4 regions of the Vibrio sp. R15-SG3-ISO1B genome follow, and region 2 is predicted to be linked to each of the others. Evidence: predicted binding sites of a transcription regulator. Region 2 holds the regulator's gene; each other region holds the start of a gene.
The links. Region 2 encodes PurR, which represses purine synthesis genes. Its sites were predicted from a motif close to TNANGNAAACGTTTNCNTNA; they were not measured.
Positions count from the first base shown of each region.

Region 1: the regulator PurR is predicted to act here: its motif matches at 2,041-2,060, upstream of guaB (IMP dehydrogenase).
Region 3: the regulator PurR is predicted to act here: its motif matches at 1,767-1,786, upstream of AC6R0S_RS15005 (phosphoribosylaminoimidazolesuccinocarboxamide synthase).
Region 4: the regulator PurR is predicted to act here: its motif matches at 2,301-2,320, upstream of AC6R0S_RS18015 (NCS2 family permease).

Region 1 is NZ_JCBDGG010000055.1:120,077-124,630, reverse strand. Features, by position in the region: gene guaA (glutamine-hydrolyzing GMP synthase) at 1-328, opposite strand, end outside; gene guaB (IMP dehydrogenase) at 439-1,902, opposite strand; gene xseA (exodeoxyribonuclease VII large subunit) at 2,148-3,479, shown strand; gene AC6R0S_RS17865 (zinc ribbon domain-containing protein) at 3,466-3,702, opposite strand; gene der (ribosome biogenesis GTPase Der) at 4,127-4,554, opposite strand, start outside.
Region 2 is NZ_JCBDGG010000002.1:116,384-120,937, forward strand. Features, by position in the region: gene torR (two-component system response regulator TorR) at 1-143, opposite strand, end outside; gene torD (molecular chaperone TorD) at 382-1,089, shown strand; gene purR (HTH-type transcriptional repressor PurR) at 1,328-2,332, shown strand; cyclic di-GMP riboswitch class I at 2,508-2,616, shown strand; gene AC6R0S_RS00750 (TfoX/Sxy family DNA transformation protein) at 2,821-3,414, shown strand; gene AC6R0S_RS00755 (TVP38/TMEM64 family protein) at 3,620-4,312, shown strand; gene AC6R0S_RS00760 (putative signal transducing protein) at 4,309-4,554, shown strand, end outside.
Region 3 is NZ_JCBDGG010000047.1:151,091-155,644, reverse strand. Features, by position in the region: gene AC6R0S_RS15010 (methyl-accepting chemotaxis protein) at 1-470, shown strand, start outside; gene AC6R0S_RS15005 (phosphoribosylaminoimidazolesuccinocarboxamide synthase) at 567-1,670, opposite strand; gene AC6R0S_RS15000 (hypothetical protein) at 1,887-2,279, opposite strand; gene AC6R0S_RS14995 (glycerophosphodiester phosphodiesterase) at 2,540-3,241, opposite strand; gene AC6R0S_RS14990 (lactate/malate family dehydrogenase) at 3,488-4,444, shown strand.
Region 4 is NZ_JCBDGG010000057.1:8,275-12,828, forward strand. Features, by position in the region: gene AC6R0S_RS18005 (helix-turn-helix domain-containing protein) at 1-277, opposite strand, end outside; gene AC6R0S_RS18010 (hypothetical protein) at 525-872, shown strand; gene AC6R0S_RS18015 (NCS2 family permease) at 867-2,237, opposite strand; gene gmk (guanylate kinase) at 2,667-3,287, shown strand; gene rpoZ (DNA-directed RNA polymerase subunit omega) at 3,364-3,636, shown strand; gene spoT (bifunctional GTP diphosphokinase/guanosine-3',5'-bis pyrophosphate 3'-pyrophosphohydrolase) at 3,669-4,554, shown strand, end outside.

The DNA.
Region 1 (4,554 bases), on a different contig from region 2:
AGCCAAATTCGCGTTCATTGGAACCGGCAACTTTACCACCTAGCTGCTCTGCCATTGTCTGCATGCCGTAGCACACACCGAGCACTGGCACGCCAGAGTCAAATACGTATTGAGGTGCACGTGGAGAGTTCTCTTCGGTAACGCTTTCTGGTCCACCAGATAGGATGATACCGTCTGGATTGAACTCACGAATATCTGATTCTTCAACGTCCCAGCTCCACAGTTCACAGTAGACACCGATTTCACGTACACGACGTGCGACAAGTTGGGTGTATTGTGATCCGAAATCGAGGATCAAGATACGTTGGTCATGAATATTTTTGGTCATTTGAGCAGTCTTTTTAAGCTGGGTTAAGAAAACGAGGCGAGTGTACCCGCCTCTCTTCAATGCTTCAAGGAAAAGCAAACGTTTTCGTCGAGGGTTTCTTGTCTAAGAAATTAACCGCGACGGTAGTTTGGTGCTTCCTTAGTAATTTGAACATCGTGTACGTGAGATTCCGCCATACCAGCACCAGAGATACGAACGAACTCGGCTTTGGTACGCATGTCTTCAATCGTCGCGCTGCCCGTTAGGCCCATGCTTGAGCGTAGACCACCCATTTGCTGGTGAACGATCTCTTTTAGGCGGCCTTTGTACGCGATACGTCCTTCGATACCTTCAGGGACAAGCTTATCTGCGGCATTGTCCGTTTGGAAGTAACGGTCAGAAGAGCCTTGAGACATCGCGCCCAATGAACCCATACCACGGTAGGATTTGTAAGAACGACCGTTGTAAAGAATCACTTCACCCGGTGCTTCTTCAGTACCCGCAAACATCGATCCCACCATCACACACGATGCGCCAGCAACGATAGCTTTACAGATGTCGCCTGAGAAACGGATACCGCCGTCAGCGATAACAGGAATACCGTGTTGATTTGCCACTTCCGCCGCGTCAGCGATGGCCGTTACCTGAGGAACACCCACGCCCGTTACGATGCGAGTGGTACAGATAGAACCTGGGCCGATACCCACTTTCACTGCGCTAACACCTGCATCGATAAGGGCTTTCGCACCGGCACCCGTTGCGACGTTACCGCCAATGATATCGAGATTAGGGTATGCCGCGCGAGTTTCACGGATACGGTTAAGAACACCTTCAGAGTGGCCGTGTGAAGAGTCGATCAAAAGCACGTCAACCCCAGCTTCAACCAATGCCGCAACACGCTCTTCGTTGCCCACTCCGGCACCCACTGCCGCACCAACACGAAGACGACCGCGCTCATCTTTACACGCGTTCGGTTTACGTTCTGCTTTATGGAAGTCTTTTGCGGTGATCATGCCCGTCAGTTGGAACTCATCGTTAACCACCAACACTTTTTCAACGCGCGCTTCGTGCATTTTCTCTTGCACTTCAGCACGAGTTGCCCCTTCTTTTACTGAAGCAAGGCTCTCTTTTGGCGTCATCACTGAAGAGACTTTCTTAGTGAGGTCCGTAACAAAGCGCACGTCACGACCGGTGATAATACCGACCAGCTCGTTGTTCTCTGTGACGACAGGAAAGCCTGCAAAGCCGTGCTTGTCTGTCAGTGCAACCACATCCGCGATGGTCGCTTCAGGGTTAACGGTAACAGGATCAGTGACCACACCCGCTTCAAATTTCTTAACTTTACGAACTTCTGCCGCTTGCTGCTCAATCGACATGTTCTTGTGGATAAAGCCAATGCCACCTTCCTGCGCAAGAGCGATAGCCAGACGGGCTTCCGTCACGGTATCCATAGACGCAGAAATCATCGGAATATTAAGAGTGATATTTTTCGTCAACTGAGTGCGAAGATCAGCTGTGTTTGGGAGAACGGTGGAGTGTGCTGGCACAAGCAGTACGTCGTCGAATGTCAGCGCTTCTTTGGCAATTCTTAGCATTTGCAATATCTCACAATTAGAGGAGTAAAAAGAACAATCCAATCTCATCGTTTCGCATAATGAGGGCAACCTATTCACACTAGAGTGTGCGAGAACAATGTTGCATTTGGATTAGATATTGCGGACGGATTATACGGTCAACGCAAACGCTTGGCTACACATTTTTCTACTTTTTATTTGCAATCACCCCCTTGCTATGTATTATATTGCCGCTAATTTCCATACCCACGTCCATGGGATTAGCTGTGCCTGCATCCACCAATCAAAACATTTTCACTGTCTCTCGCCTCAACGCAGAAGTTCGTCTGCTGCTTGAAAACGAAATGGGTATCGTTTGGTTGGTCGGAGAGATCTCCAACTTCTCTGCCCCGGTGTCTGGTCACTGGTATCTCACCCTTAAAGACTCCCGAGCTCAAGTCAAATGCGCGATGTTTCGCGGCAATAATCGTCGTGTCACGTTCAAGCCGGCTAACGGCAATCAAGTATTAGTCAAAGCGCGTCTCTCGTTGTATGAACCTCGCGGCGATTATCAGTTGATCATTGAAAGCATGCAGCCGGAAGGCGATGGCCGACTCCAGCAAGAGTTTGAAGCGCTTAAAATGAAGCTAGCCGCTGAAGGCCTGTTTGCACAGACTAATAAGAAGCCGCTGCCTGAGCACCCGAAACGGGTTGGCATCATTACCTCGAAAACAGGTGCGGCGCTCTACGATATTCTGGATGTACTGAAGCGACGTGACCCTTCACTGCCGGTGATTATTTACCCGACATTAGTACAAGGTGACGATGCCGCGATTCAAATCGCGCAAGCCATTGGCTGTGCCAACAGTCGTAACGAATGTGATGTCTTGATCGTCGGTCGTGGCGGGGGCTCTCTAGAAGATTTATGGTGCTTCAACCACGAGGTCGTAGCGCGAACGATTGCGGCGAGTCAAATCCCGATTATCAGTGCGGTTGGACATGAAGTGGATGTGACCATCGCCGATTTCGTCGCCGATATGCGCGCGCCTACCCCCTCGGCAGCCGCTGAGCTAGTGAGCCGCGACAACAGCCATAAAGAGCAAGCGCTCGCTAGCCGTGAGCATAAACTGCTCAGTGCGTGGCGCCAGAGAGTGTCTGAGCAACAACGCAACCTGACTGGCCTGCTGCATCGTCTCGAACGTCAACATCCCACTCATCAACTTCAACGTCAGAGCCAGCAGTTAGATGAACTCGACATTCGCCTCAAGCGAGCGATGGATAATGGATTGCGCAGTGCAGAGCAACGAGTCGAGCGACTGCACTACAAACTCAACCTGCATAGCCCTGCACATAAACTCGCCAATCAACACGCAAGCATGATCCGTTTAGAGCAACAACTGATCGACGCGATGAATAAACGTTTGACCTATCAACGCCATCAACTCGCGTTAGCGGCGGAAACGTTAGATGCGGTCAGCCCACTGGCGACATTAAAACGTGGCTACTCGATCAGCCAAAACGCACAAGGCGATGTAGTGACCTCCACAAAGCAAATGAAATCAGGTGACACCTTAGTCACCCGTTTAGCCGACGGCACCCTCTTTTCTACGATTTCTTAGAGTCAATAGGACGGAACTCAAATCGAATCGCTGATTTCGATTTGAGTTCGTTGCACTGATTACAAAAATAATTTGCCGCGCCGCACGCTTGCAGCTTCTCTAATTCACTGTCGCACTGTGGGCACCAACCGATCTTGTTGTAATCATGTTGGCACTGTGTGCAGTGGTAGTGGCCATTCCACTCCAGCTCTTGCTGACAACTTGGGCATAGATTGGTGTTCATGATCTGTGTTACCTTTTTAATTTAGCTTAAACTAATATACAAAAATCCCATCTCCAACTCAATATCACACCGACTGGCTTGCTCTCATCGCTCTATGCTTCTATAAATGATCATAATAAGATCATCGGCAAAAGCCGCTGTGATCAGCGATCTCCCCCTAAAAGAACATTTATATAACCACACACCGAAAGCATAAGTTACATATGCTGCATTTCAATTTTAAAAAGCACAATTAACCAATAAAGATTAAAAATACACACTACAACCAGACTTAATAAAATGATCACTCATCCAAATACACAGTATGTAACTCGAAAATGAGTGGAAAAGAGGGATAGGCTCTTTGGTGGAGCCCATTGATGACATAAAAAAACGCCTTAGCAAGCTAAGGCGTTTTGACCATCATGTGATTATTCAGATAGGGCTACTTCTTACGGTTTTTCACCATGCCCATTAAGCGTTTGCGTTTACGCTCTTGTGATAGGGTCATCTTGCTCGATTTACCTTCATACGGGTTTTCACTGTTCTGGAAAGTAATTCGAATCGGTGTGCCCATAATCTCAAGCGATTTACGGAAGTAGTTCATCAAGAAGCGCTTGTAAGAGTCTGGAAGCTCATTCACTTGGTTGCCGTGAATCACCACGATCGGTGGGTTGTATCCACCAGCGTGGGCGTATTTTAGCTTCACACGACGTCCACGTACCAAAGGTGGCTGGTGATCGTCGGTTGCCATCTTCATGATTCGAGTCAAAACAGAAGTACCCACGCGAGTGGTGGCAGACTTGTACGCCTCTTGAACCGATTCAAACAGGTGACCCACACCCGTGCCATGCAACGCCGAAATAAAGTGAA
Region 2 (4,554 bases):
TCGACCCGACTGCTACTGAGTACGTCGCGCATCTGCGCGCCATTCTCAGCTTGGCTCACCTGATACCCTTCGGTTTGAAAGTAGCCCGCCAATTTACGGCGAGTCACTTCATCATCTTCAACAACCAAAATGTGGTAGCTCATCGGCTCTACTCACTTATTCACACACTGATTCAATGGCTTTATTCTATTCATAATTAGTCACAACTCCATCTTTGTCCTCTTTGGGAGGTGAAAAGTTGGCGATTCATTGATGCAAAGCAAGCTTTGCTGCCCTGTTCACAAATTGCCATATTTGACCATTTCTTCTCATAATCAGGTTGACCGCTGTTCATTTTTATCCGTTAGACTTAACGGCATCTGATTCAGTTGAGAGCCCATCATGCCAGAGACACCTAACGCCCAGATTTCCGACCCTTTATCTCCCGCCGAAAAAGAGCAGCGCGCCTTTGATGAGCAACGCGCCGAGCTCTACTGGTGGTTTTCGAGCGTGTTTGCCAAAGAGCTCTCAGAGCAAGAGCTGGCCCAATATCATTCGGTGGACACACGTACCTTTCTGACGGGACTTGCACAAACCCCTGAGCTTAACGTAGCCGCAGACAGGCTCATCGATGCATTGAACCGATTGCAAGACAGGCCAGATGCTCAGTTGGAACTATCAGCCGACTATTGCGACCTGTTTTTAAAATCCGACCGAGACAGCGCGTTGCCTTACGCCTCTGTCTACTTAGATGAATCCGGACTGCTCAATGGGGAGCCCGCCAAACAGATGGACACTCTGCTCCAACAACATGGCGTGGCCGTGCATTCAGGGCTCAATGAACCTTCTGATCATCTCGCGATAGAGTTGGATTTTTTAGGTAACCTGATTGTGCGCGGCGCTCATGCAGCAGAGCAGACGGCAGGCGACACGCATCTCGCCTACCAAGAGCAAGCCGATTTTATTGAGCAGCATCTACTCCCTTGGATTGAGAGGTTTGCCGAGCGCTGCCAGCGCCTCGACACATTCGGCTTCTATGCGGCGCTGTCGTCGCTATTGTGCGCGTTCATTCAATTGGATAAAGCCTACCTGCAAGGCGATAGCGATTAAGCCCATACAAAAGGTGTGGCGAGATCCCAAAGGCGGGTTTTTTATTTGCCCAAATCGACGTTGCGGACTACAATCCGGTCCGCAAACGATAAAACTAATAAATACAAACCGCTTTTTGAGGGCGGTTTTTGTGTTTCTGATACTTTCTGTCTACATACTCTAAACTTTGTATAGACTTTACTTTTATAGACTTAACTTTTCATAGAATAGTAGGCAGTCATCGACAGGACAAAACCATATGGCCACGATTAAAGACGTCGCTCGCTTAGCGGGTGTCTCGACCACCACTGTATCCCATGTGATCAACAAAACACGCTTTGTCGCTGAAGCCACGCAAGAAAAAGTGATGGAAGCGGTTCAAGAGTTGAACTATGCCCCAAGTGCCGTTGCACGCAGCCTGAAATGTAACTCGACACGCACAATAGGCATGCTGGTTACTCAATCGACCAACCTTTTCTTCTCGGAAGTGATCGACGGGGTTGAGAGCTACTGCTACCGTCAAGGCTACACCTTGATCTTGTGTAACACTGGCGGCATCTACGAGAAACAACGTGACTACATTCGCATGCTGGCGGAAAAGCGCGTCGATGGCATCTTAGTGATGTGTTCAGATTTGACCGAAGAGTTGAGCGAAATGCTTGACCGTCATAAAGACATCCCTAAGGTGGTGATGGATTGGGGCCCGGAAAGCTCACAAGCCGATAAAATCATCGACAACTCGGAAGAAGGCGGCTACCTCGCAACAAAATACCTGATTGATCACGGCCACAAGCGCATTGCTTGCTTGAGTGGGCATTTTGAAAAAGCGGCCTGCCAAGAGCGCATCCAAGGCTTTAAGCGCGCAATGAACGAGTCGGGTTTGAGCGTCAACGAAGATTGGATCTTAGAAGGTAACTTTGAGTGCGATACCGCCGTGCTTGCCGCGGACAAAATCGTCGCCATGGACGAAAAGCCAACCGCAGTATTCTGTTTCAACGATACGATGGCGCTCGGTTTGATGAGCCGTTTACAGCAAAAAGGCATTCGTATTCCAGAAGACATGTCGGTCATTGGTTATGACAACATTGAGCTAGCCGAGTACTTTTCACCACCGCTAACGACGGTTCACCAGCCGAAGCGCCGTGTGGGTAAAAACGCATTTGAGATTTTGCTCGAACGTATTAAAGACAAAGAGCATGAAAAACGTATTTTTGAAATGCACCCAGAAATCGTCGAGCGCGATACCGTGGCGACGGTGAAATAGACCAACGAACAAGTTCAGCACATCACATCGACTAGCCCAGCGAGAATACTTCTCATCCGCTGGGCTTTATTCTCTCGGTAACACCCCTCTATTTTATGAACTAAGATCACATTTAACCCATCAAAACGTGATGTTTAGCCCATAAATTATTTATGCTTATTATGTTCGACGAATGCCACGAACAGGGCAAACCATTTCGAAAGGATGGGACGCAAAGCTTCCGGCCTGTTGCAGCCACTCAACGATATCAACGTTGATGACTGCTTGGTAGCGGGGTTGCCGATGGCAAATGTGCACTCCGTAATTCTTTATCAAAAGCAAAGAATACAATGAGTTAAACGTTGCGCGCGCATTATGCGCTCACACCGTGAGTAGGATTATTCTTTTATGAGCCAGAATGACACCCTACTGACACAAAACCTGCATATTTTTGCTAATCTCTCGGACCTGAATTTGGTGGCGTATTGTAATACACCGAGAATAACAGCATGGATAAACCAATTTTAAAAGACTCAATGCGATTGTTTGAACCATTGGGCAAGATCAAGTCTCGCTCAATGTTTGGTGGATTCGGAATCTTCGCTGATGACACCATGTTTGCCCTCGTGGTAAATGACAAACTTCACATACGCGCCGACGACTCGTTGGCCCAACAGTTTAATGCTCAGGGACTCGAGCCATACGTGTATAAAAAGCGTGGTTTCCCTGTGGTTACCAAATACTACGCCCTCGGTCATGACTGGGATCAGGATGTCGCTCAGACAGTTGCGATGGCAAACAGTGCACTAGAGGCGGCCAACAAAGACAAGCAGCGTCAAACCAACGCCAAACCAACGCGCCTCAAAGATCTGCCGAACTTGCGTCTGGCGACCGAGCGAATGCTCAAGAAAGCGGGTATCGACAGTGTCTCCCGTTTGGAGCAGACGGGCGCAGTGGAAGCGTATAAAGCGATTCGTTCCACACACTCTGCCGATGTCAGTATCGACCTGCTGTGGGCACTTGAGGGGGCAATTAAAGGTACGCACTGGTCTGTGGTCCCTCAAGCAAGACGCGACGAGCTCCTGAATCAGCTGCAAAGCTAGTCAGCGATAGCGTTCATTAATTCCAATACCCTTCTCAAGCCAGCCGAACACCGCTGGCTTGAGACGTTTTTAGCCGATGCTTTTTCAGCGTTTCCATTCCTTCGTCATAGAATTCAACGTGTTTTCCCCTTAGGGCGAAATTTTTTACTGGCTTTTTGGTTCATATCTAACAATGATCAATGATGATGTTTTCAAAGGGATCCATATGAACAAGAAACTGCTTTTAGGTATTGGTTTGCTCGCTCTGATTGTGTTTTTAGGCGCAAACTTTGGTCAATACCTGACACTTGATAACGCCAAAGCTCAGCAGCAAGCGCTGGCTGAAATCATTGACACCCACTTTGCCCTAGCCGCGCTGAGTTACTTCTTCGCCTATGTCGCTATCACCGCCTTCTCGATCCCTGGAGCAGCCGTCGTCACCTTGCTTGGCGCTGCGCTGTTTGGCTTTTGGACCAGTTTATTGCTCGTTTCTTTTGCCAGTACGATAGGTGCCACCTTGGCGTTTTTAAGCAGCCGCTTTTTACTCAAAGAGTGGGTACAAAGCAAGTTTGGCGATAAGCTCGCGACAATTAACCAAGGGGTCGAAAAAGATGGTGCGTTTTATCTCTTCTCACTGCGCCTTATACCGGTGTTCCCTTTCTTTTTGATCAACCTCTTGATGGGTCTTACGCCCATCACCATCGCGCGCTTCTATCTGGTTAGTCAACTGGGTATGTTGCCGGGCACGGCCGTCTACCTCAACGCCGGGACTCAGCTAGCGCAAATCGACAGTTTGTCAGGCATCGTCTCCCCAACGGTACTTGCCTCTTTTGCGTTGCTTGGGGTATTCCCTATCGTTGCCAAATGGGTAATGGCCAAACTCAAAGCGACACCGCAATCCAATGGGCAAGCGTCTTGAAAATTTTTATTGCCACGACACCACCACAAGCACACATCGTGTGTGAAATGCTGCGCAGCGAAGGAATAGCCTGTGAGGTGAGAGGTGAAGGTTTGTTCGGCTTGCAGGGAGAGATTCCGTTTGGCGAAGAGGCCAGCCCGTACGTTTGGTTAATTCGCCCAGAGCAGAAGCAGGCGGCACTCGCGCTGATTGATGATTTCCAACAGGACACCCCCGACAACATTGTTTGGGTTTGCCCGACT
Region 3 (4,554 bases), on a different contig from region 2:
ATTTGCTCGCCTTGAATGCGGCCATTGAAGCCGCTCGCGCTGGTGAGCAGGGTCGTGGGTTCGCAGTCGTTGCCGATGAAGTGCGCGTGCTTAGCCAACGCACACACTCATCGACCAAAGAGATCCAACACATGATTGAGACGCTGCAAGGCACCACGCTAAAAGCGGTGGGCATCATGCGTGATAGTGGACAATTAGCGGGAACCAGTGTTGAAGACGCGGATTTGGCGGCACACAGCCTCACTGATATTCAACATGCGGTCGAGCGTATTAGCGATATGGCGACTCAGATCGCCTCAGCGGCAGAAGAGCAAGCCTCGGTGACGTCAGAAATCACGCGTAATACGGTTGGTATTCGTGATGTCTCCAATGAATTAGCCGATGAAGCGCATGACGCTGCGGCGCAAGCAAGACAGCTTTCCGAACTCTCACTTGAGCTTGAACAAGAGATAAAGCGCTTTAAGCTCTAAGCGATGAGATGAAAAGCCACTAAGTAGAGATATCATTGTTAAGATAAAACAACGCCCAGCTTAGCTGGGCGTTGTCGTTTCAGTCGAACAGGTCACTTAGTCAATGAGACCGTAGTCTGCGGCAAGAATATCGATGATCTCTTGCTTAGGATTATCGCTGAGCGTAATCGCTTTTCCCGTGATCTTTTCTGCGATACCTGTGTAGGTCTTTGAGATGTCCATCAACGCAGAGAGAGGAAGGGCATTGTCACGAGCAAGGGCTTCACGCTCAGGCATGCGATCTTTATTGAGCAAGATGTCTGGGTCAGGGAAGTGGTTAAGCAAGAACTGGCGGAACCCTTCTTTTGAGTTCTCGACAATATTGCCGGCTTGGTATTGTGCTTCATCCCAAATACGTGAAGAGTCCGGTGTCCCCACTTCATCCATGTAGATGAGTTTTTCCTGACCCGCCGCGTCGGTGACGTAACCAAACTCAAATTTGGTATCAACAAAGACTTGACCTACTTTCGCCAAAGCCGAGCTAATGACGCCAAAGCCTTCACTGAGTAGCTTCTCATAAATCGCGATGTCGCTTTGCTTTGAGAAGTTAAACGCGGCAAAGTTCTCCTCGATGTTGCGGCGACTGATGTTAACGTCGTCCGCTTCTGGTACACCAGGGATGCCACGTAGAATGCCTTTAGTGGATGGCGTCATAAGTAGCTCTGGAAGCGCTTTGTCTTTCTCTAAACCCTCAGGTAGTGTGATACCACAAAACTCGCGCTCACCTTTTTCGTAAGCACGCCACATTGAACCGGTGATGTATTGGCGGCAGATGGCTTCGATCATGATGGGCTTGGCTTTTTGCACGATCCAAACCAATGGGTGAGGAATGTCGAGAATGTGGCTGTCTGCGAGCCCATTGTCTTTAAACAGTTGGAACCAGTGGTTGGAGATGGCGTTTAACGCCGCCCCTTTACCTGGCACGCCTTTTAGATTCCCTTCACCGTGCCAAATGCAGTCAAACGCGGAGATACGGTCACTGATCACCATAATTGCTAGTGGTGCGTCAGGCGACACGTCGTAACCTTTTTCTTCGATAAGGCGTCGGCTATCGGCTTCGGTTAGCCAATACACAGAGCGGACTTTACCACTGTGAACCGGTTTATCAGTGCGGATGGGAAGATCGTCATTAACGGCGAGAACTTGTTCTGCGAGACTCATTTAGACATTCCTATAATTTGTCAAAAATGGTTGATAAGCCATGAAGGCCCTTCATTTGCAGAGCATGATACCAGAACTTTTTCTCTGTTCCAGATAAAAAGCAAACGTTTGCTTGTTTTTAAGTTGAATGAGTTAGGCCTTGGTTTCAAATCAAGAAACCGCGAAAAGAAACGCCTCTTATCACAATGATAGGAGGCGAAGCAGTGAGGTTTCGATTTAGTGGTAGTGATGCATAGACGCATCAACAAAAAAGACTTCACACTGATGTTGCTTGGCCAGTTCTTTCAATAGTCGCTGTTCGATAAGAGAGAGCTCACTTGAGGCAACCACCGCACTGGCGTTACCTGATTGAATCGCTTTGGTCACAATATCGACTTCCGACTGAATTTGCGATGGCTTCATGTGGATGATTTGATTGCAACGCACTTGATGTGAGGACAGTTGAGCAAAATCTGGACGTGGGCATTGACCTGTAAATAGAATCCACTGTTTCTGCTGTGACAGATCAGCCAGTCGTTCAAGGCTGGTGTCATCCAAAGATAGAGGCTGGGTAGACTGAGCCAACACATTAAACTTTGAGTAGCCGTGACGAGGTGTTTGAACTGAAATCATAATGCTGTCCTTTTATACATGCTGTATGCGTATACAGTAGTTTTATTGTGGCGAAGACGCAAGCATTTTTTGCGCGCAAAATGAGCGGGTCAGGTAGATTAATAGAAGGAGTTTGTTTTCTAACTATCTGATAAGTAGTTAAATTATATTGGTTTGATAGGTTGAATGAGAGCTTTGAAAAGGTGCAGAAAATGTGATGGGTAACTCACTCTACTCAGCAGGAGGCCAAGTAGAGGCGAACAGGGTGAGAAGAGGTGCTAGAGAAAACGTTCTGGATAGTCGCTAAAAATACCATCCAATTGAGAAAGGTGTTTGAGTCGTTTCGGATTATTGATGGTGTAGCACCACACTTCATACCCGGCATCTTGTAGTTTTGAGACGGTAGACTTGGTCGCCCATGTTGCGCCAATATTGCAGCCTGTCGCCTCCACCTCTTTGAGAAGTCGCCAATCCTTGCGCTTCAATCGCTCGGTAAGTAAAGCGCGTCGACACTGAGGAATTTGCTTTGCTAACTCGCGCATCACGTCATGGCTAAAACTCGACAAAATAATGCGCTCTAGCGGTATTGAGGTCACATTGAGCGTAGAGGCCAATAGCGCGCATACCGATTGGGCGTCGTGGGTATCAACTTTCACTTCAATATTCAGCTTGATGTCGCTGGGTTCAATAAGTGTCAGTAGCTCTTCAAGGGTTAACAGGGTTTGTGGTGTCACTTGACCTTCATGGCGCGCCGCAAAATTGAGTTGTTTGAGCGCACTGAGGGTCAAGGTGTCGACTCTGCCTGTACCATTTGAGCAACGGTCAACAGTATGGTCGTGACACACGACGAGATGACCGTCTTTGCAAGGCTGCACATCGACTTCAACCCAAGTAAGGCCAAGATCTATCGCCGCTTGAATGCTGGCGGTGGTGTTTTCTGGATAGTGTCCTGCCACGCCGCGGTGGCCAATAATGAGCATATCTGATTCTCAACGGAGTGATTTGGTCTGAGAATACGCGTCATTGAGTGGATGTGGTAGTCATTTTGATCTCTAAGTTGTGCTCGCTCTTTCAACAGATTGCGATTAACTCTACTGGTTTTTATGTCATGAACGATATTTTTATCTAATATTTAATTTGAAGATAAAATTAAATTGGAAAAAAGAGGTTTCAGACGATTAGAATACGCCCAGAGCACTAAATTTGATTGGAACAAGGAAGAGAGCATGAAGATCGGAGTGATCGGCGCTGGCGCAGTGGGTGTGGGTGTCTGTAATTATCTACTGACATTGGGCAGTATTAGTGAACTGGTGTTGTTGGATCAGAATCTAGCAAGGGCGGAAGGGGAAGCGTTCGATTTTCGCCATACTGCCGCGCTAACATTCACAAAAAATACCCACATTATGCCGACCGATGACTATCTCAGTTTGATTGGCGCAGACATTGTCGTGATTACCGCAGGCGCGCAGATTAAGCAGGGGCAGACTCGAATTGATTTGGCAGAAATCAACGCCAAAATTGGTGTTGATATCGCGAGGAATGTTGAGCGCGTCGCACCGAACGCGATACTCATCGTGGTCTCCAACCCTTGTGACATTGTCACACACTTTATCGCAACCAATACTGGCTACACGGCGGAGAAAGTGATCAGCAGCGGTTGTGTGATTGATACCGCACGTTTGATGAGTATTGTGGCTAACCGCGTCAACTTAGATCCTAAAAACGTTTTCGGTTATGTTCTTGGTGAGCATGGAAGCAACTGCTTCACCCCCAAGAGCTTAATTTCGATCGCCGGACAACCTGCAGATTATTACTGCGATACACACAAAATGCCTCGTATTTGCGCGGATGAACTGCTTGAATCGGTCAAGCAAGCGGGTTACGAGATATTTAAGCGCAAGCAAAACACCACACACGGTATTGCCGCGAGTGTGTTCCGGGTTATTCAAGCCATTATGATCAATGAACGCTCGGTGTTGCCGGTTGCGACCTTGATACAAGGGGATTATGGCCTCGACAATGTTGTGCTTAGTTTGCCAACCGTCGTCGGGCAAAATGGTGCCCAAGCGATTTTGCAACATCCCTTTACTCAAGATGAGCTCAGTACGCTCCATGCGGTGGCGGATAACGTCACGAAAATCGTTGAACAAGTGGCGGCGCAAACAGGTTTGAATGCCCGTTAACGGGGTACTCTTTGCAAGATCACAACCTGTCTCGCTACTGGCTTGAAAAAGAGGATTGGGCTCACAGCTTAGAGTTTTTACTCTTTGCCAAGAGTAAGACGCTGCTAATT
Region 4 (4,554 bases), on a different contig from region 2:
GCGACATTACCTCACCTTCGTCGCTGATCCCTTGGCTGCTTCGAATGATTGACTTGATGGCAGGAATGGACTTTTTAGGCGCAACCAATAGCTCTAGCTCGAGTACACGGGCAAGTGCAATTAAACTGGATATTCTTAAATCAACGCCGCCAGACTCGATTTTCGAAATATGGCTTTGAGGTACCCCCGAACGAGCACTTAACTCTCTCTGGCTAAACCCCTTTCGTACCCGAGCTTCTCGAAGACTGTCTAGTATCTGCTCTGCTACATAGCTCATTTCGATATACCTTAATTCATCAATTAGGAATGATTATATACAAAAATATATCACCACAATCCCGCAAGCACAAGAATGATTAGTTATTATACATCATATATCGGCTTTGATATGCATTTATAGATAATCGATCTTTGAGGTCATCCACTCACAACGCCTGCCCGTAAACACTCTGCAACCCTTTGAACTCCGCAGCGTTGTCGAGCGCTTCAAGTGTCGTCAGCTTCATGGCGTGTTTGACGGGGCGGTGCGGCACGCGTTTGATGCCATCGCGCCGCAATTTGTACGCACGCTCGATGGCTTAGTGCTGGGAGAGAACCCCAAGCAAGGCGTGTTCACTGAGCAGCAGTTTGTCCAGCCGGATCTTAATTTCACCCTGACCTTTCCCAGTGAGTGGCAAACCGTCAACCAAGCCTCGATGGTCGGCGCCATTAAGCCCGATCAAAGCGCGTTTTTAGTGGTGCAAGGCGTGAGCAATGACTTTAGCGCCAAGGAGCATGTGCTGCGTTATCAAGCGCAGATCGAGGCACATGAGAAAGGGCGGTATCCACCGCCCTTTCGTATCACTGTTACCGCTTTATTTTTGCGATTATAAAAGCACCAAATACGCCATAAACAGCCCAGACAGCACATAAATGACTGGGTGAACCTGCTTGGCTTTGCCTGCTACCACCATGCTAAAGGCGTAGCTGATAAAGCCCATCGCCATGCCGTTGGCCGGTGAGAAGCTCAGTACGGTGAACATGATGGTGAAAAACGCCGCGATGCGAGACTCTTTTTGCTCCCAGCGGATTTGGCCAAGGCGACCAATCATGTAGATGCCGACCACCACCATCGCCGGGGCGACCATGGCCGCAGAGAAGATGGAAAAAAGCGGGTAGAGGAACAGCGACACCAAGAAGAGCCCCGCAACCACCACCGCAGCCAGGCCGGTTTTCGCGCCTTGCGCAGAGGCAATGCCCGATTCTGAGAATGCGGTGACTGAAGTCGTACCCAGCACAGAGCCAATCACGGTGCCGCCTGCGTCCGCAACCAGCGCCGAGCGCGCATTGGGCACTTTGCCATCTTTGTCGATGATGCCCGCATCTCGGCCGACGCCGACAATGGTGCTGAGGCCATCAAAGAAATCGACAATCAAGAAAATCACCACAATAAACAGCAGATCAAACAGCTTGTCAGCCGTCAGCCCTGAGAAATTGAAGATCGCGCCAACGCTGCCCGACAGGCTTGGCGGCGCAGCCACTAGGCTCTCTGGGATGGGGGCGTTTTGCGTCCCTAGCATCCAGTCGGCCACAACGGTCAGCACAATCGCCGATACAAACGAGATAAAGGTCGCCAGTTTGATGTCACGAATCATGCAGCCGAGCGCGATAAAGATACTGATGTAGGCAATGATGACTTGCGGGTCATTGATTTTGCCCATGCTGACCAAAATGATCGGGTTCGAGACGATGATGCCGGCGTTTTTCAGGCCCAAAAAGGCGATAAACAGACCAAGCGATACGGTGATCGCCAATTTGAGATCTTCTGGAATAGACTCAATCATCGCCTTGCGAATATGGGTCATCGACAAAATCAGATAGAGCACACCAGAGAAGAAGATCCCCAGCAGCGCTTCGTGCCACACCAGCGCCACTGAGCCGCTCAGCAGCATGCCTTTAAAGAAGCCGTTCATGCTCATGCCTGGCGCGAGCATGACTGGGTAGTTACCAAACACACCCATGATCAGCGTGGCCGCTGCCGCCGCCAGTGCTGTGGCGGTAAAAATCGCGCCGCGATCCATGCCTGGGATGTCACCCAAAATCGCGGGGTTAACCGCCAAGATGTAACTCATCGCCAAAAAAGTAATAAATCCAGCGTACAGCTCCGTGCCTAGGGTCGATTTGCGCGCAGAGATATGAAAAGTGGATTCAAGCCACCCAGCGTTGGCTGAGCGTGGAAGTGCAGTGTCAGAACTCACAATACAACCTATCGTTAGATAAATAAGAGGGCCATAGCCCATCGCCAGCAGCAATGCCCGCAACAAGCCAAACGTTTGCGCGAATTGTAATGAGATGGGAACGGATTTCAACTGGTTTGGAAAAAGTGGGTGGTGGGTGGTGGGTGGTGGGTGGTGGGTGGTGGGTGGTGGGTGGTGGGTGGTGGGTGGTGAAATTTTGATGGATGAAAGGACCATGTCAAGAACATTCCCCCAACCTAATACCCCTAACCCCTTACCCCTTACCCACCTCCCCCCTAGTCACTCCCCCCGATCCATGCTACTCTTCGCCTCCCTTTTTCTGGCCGAATTTTCGCCACCGATGTTGAGAGAAATCGCGCTCTTGACTGACGTTATGCCCGCGGTCAGTGCTATCTTTAATACATCGAATCTTATGGTGGACGTAACCTTATGGCCAAAGGCACCCTATACATTGTTTCTGCGCCCAGCGGCGCGGGTAAATCGAGCTTGATTTCAGCCATGCTGGAAACCAACCCTACCTACGCAATGAAAGTGTCCGTGTCGCACACGACACGTGGCATGCGCCCGGGTGAGCAAGATGGCGTGCACTACCACTTTGTGCAAAAAGAGCAGTTTGAAGCGCTGATCGAACAAGGTGCGTTTTTGGAATACGCGGAAGTGTTTGGCAACTACTACGGCACCTCTCGCCCGTGGATTGAGCAAAACCTCGATAAAGGCATCGACGTCTTCCTCGACATTGACTGGCAAGGCGCGCGTCAAATTCGCGAGCAAATGCCACAAGCCAAGAGCTTGTTCATCCTGCCGCCGTCAAACGGTGAGTTGGAACGCCGCCTGAACGCGCGCGGCCAAGACAGTGAAGCGGTGATCGCAAAACGCATGGCGGAAGCGAAATCGGAAATTTCTCACTACAACGAATACGACTACGTGATCATCAATGATGATTTCGATAACGCGCTGATGGACTTTAAAGCCATCATTCGCGCCGAACGCCTCAAGCAAGATAAGCAAGCCCTCAAGTACAAAGGCATGCTGGATGCGTTGTTGAAATAAGAATCTAGACTATTCTCTACGAGATCTTGTATAATTTCTCGTCATACAAAATTTTAGTTAACTATTTGGAGTCCTTATGGCACGCGTAACTGTTCAAGACGCTGTTGAAAAAGTTGGCAACCGTTTCGACCTAGTTCTCATTGCGGCTCGCCGCGCTCGTCAAATGCAAACTGGCGGCAAAGATTCACTGGTGCCAGAAGAGAACGATAAGCCAACGGTTATCGCTCTGCGCGAAATCGAAGAAAGCCTTATCACAAAAGAGATCCTAGATGCGCGTGAGCGTCAAGAGCAGCAAGAGCAAGAAGCCGCTGAACTTGCCGCTGTTAGCAGCATTGCTCACGGTCGATAATCCTCTTCATCACACTCTGCCGGGCCTAAAATTTGTATCTATTCGATAGCCTCAAAGACGTTGCCCAAGAATACCTAACAGAGCCTCAAATTGAGGCTCTGCGTCAATCTTATGTGGTAGCGAAAGATGCCCATGAAGGGCAAACCCGCTCAAGCGGGGAACCATACATCATCCACCCTGTTGCTGTTGCTCGTATCTTGGCGGAAATGCGCCTGGATATTGAAACCCTCCAAGCCGCCCTTTTGCACGATGTCATCGAAGATTGTGATGTCACCAAAGAGCAGCTAGAAGAGAAGTTTGGCAACACCGTCGCAGAACTGGTCGATGGCGTCTCTAAGCTGGATAAGCTCAAGTTTCGTGATCGCAAGGAAGCTCAGGCTGAGAACTTTCGTAAGATGGTCCTTGCGATGGTGCAAGACATCCGCGTCATTTTGATCAAACTGGCAGACCGCACGCACAACATGCGCACGCTCGGCGCACTGCGTCCAGACAAAAAGCGTCGCATCGCACGCGAAACTCTCGAAATCTACTCACCCTTAGCGCATCGCTTGGGTATCCATAATATTAAAACCGAACTGGAAGAGCTCGGTTTTGAAGCGCTCTACCCCAACCGCTATCGCGTGTTAAAAGAGGTCGTCAAGGCCGCTCGCGGTAACCGTAAAGAGATGATTCAACGCATCCACACCGAAATTGAAGGCCGACTGGAAGAAGTGGGCCTGTCTGCGCGTGTGGTGGGGCGTGAGAAAAACCTCTTCTCCATCTACAACAAGATGAAGACCAAAGAGCAGCGCTTTCACACCATTATGGACATCTACGCGTTTCGTGTGGTGGTGGACACCGCTGACACCTGCTATCGCGTACTGGGCCAAGTGCACTCGCTCTACAAGCCTCGCCCGGGGCGTATGAAAGATTACATCG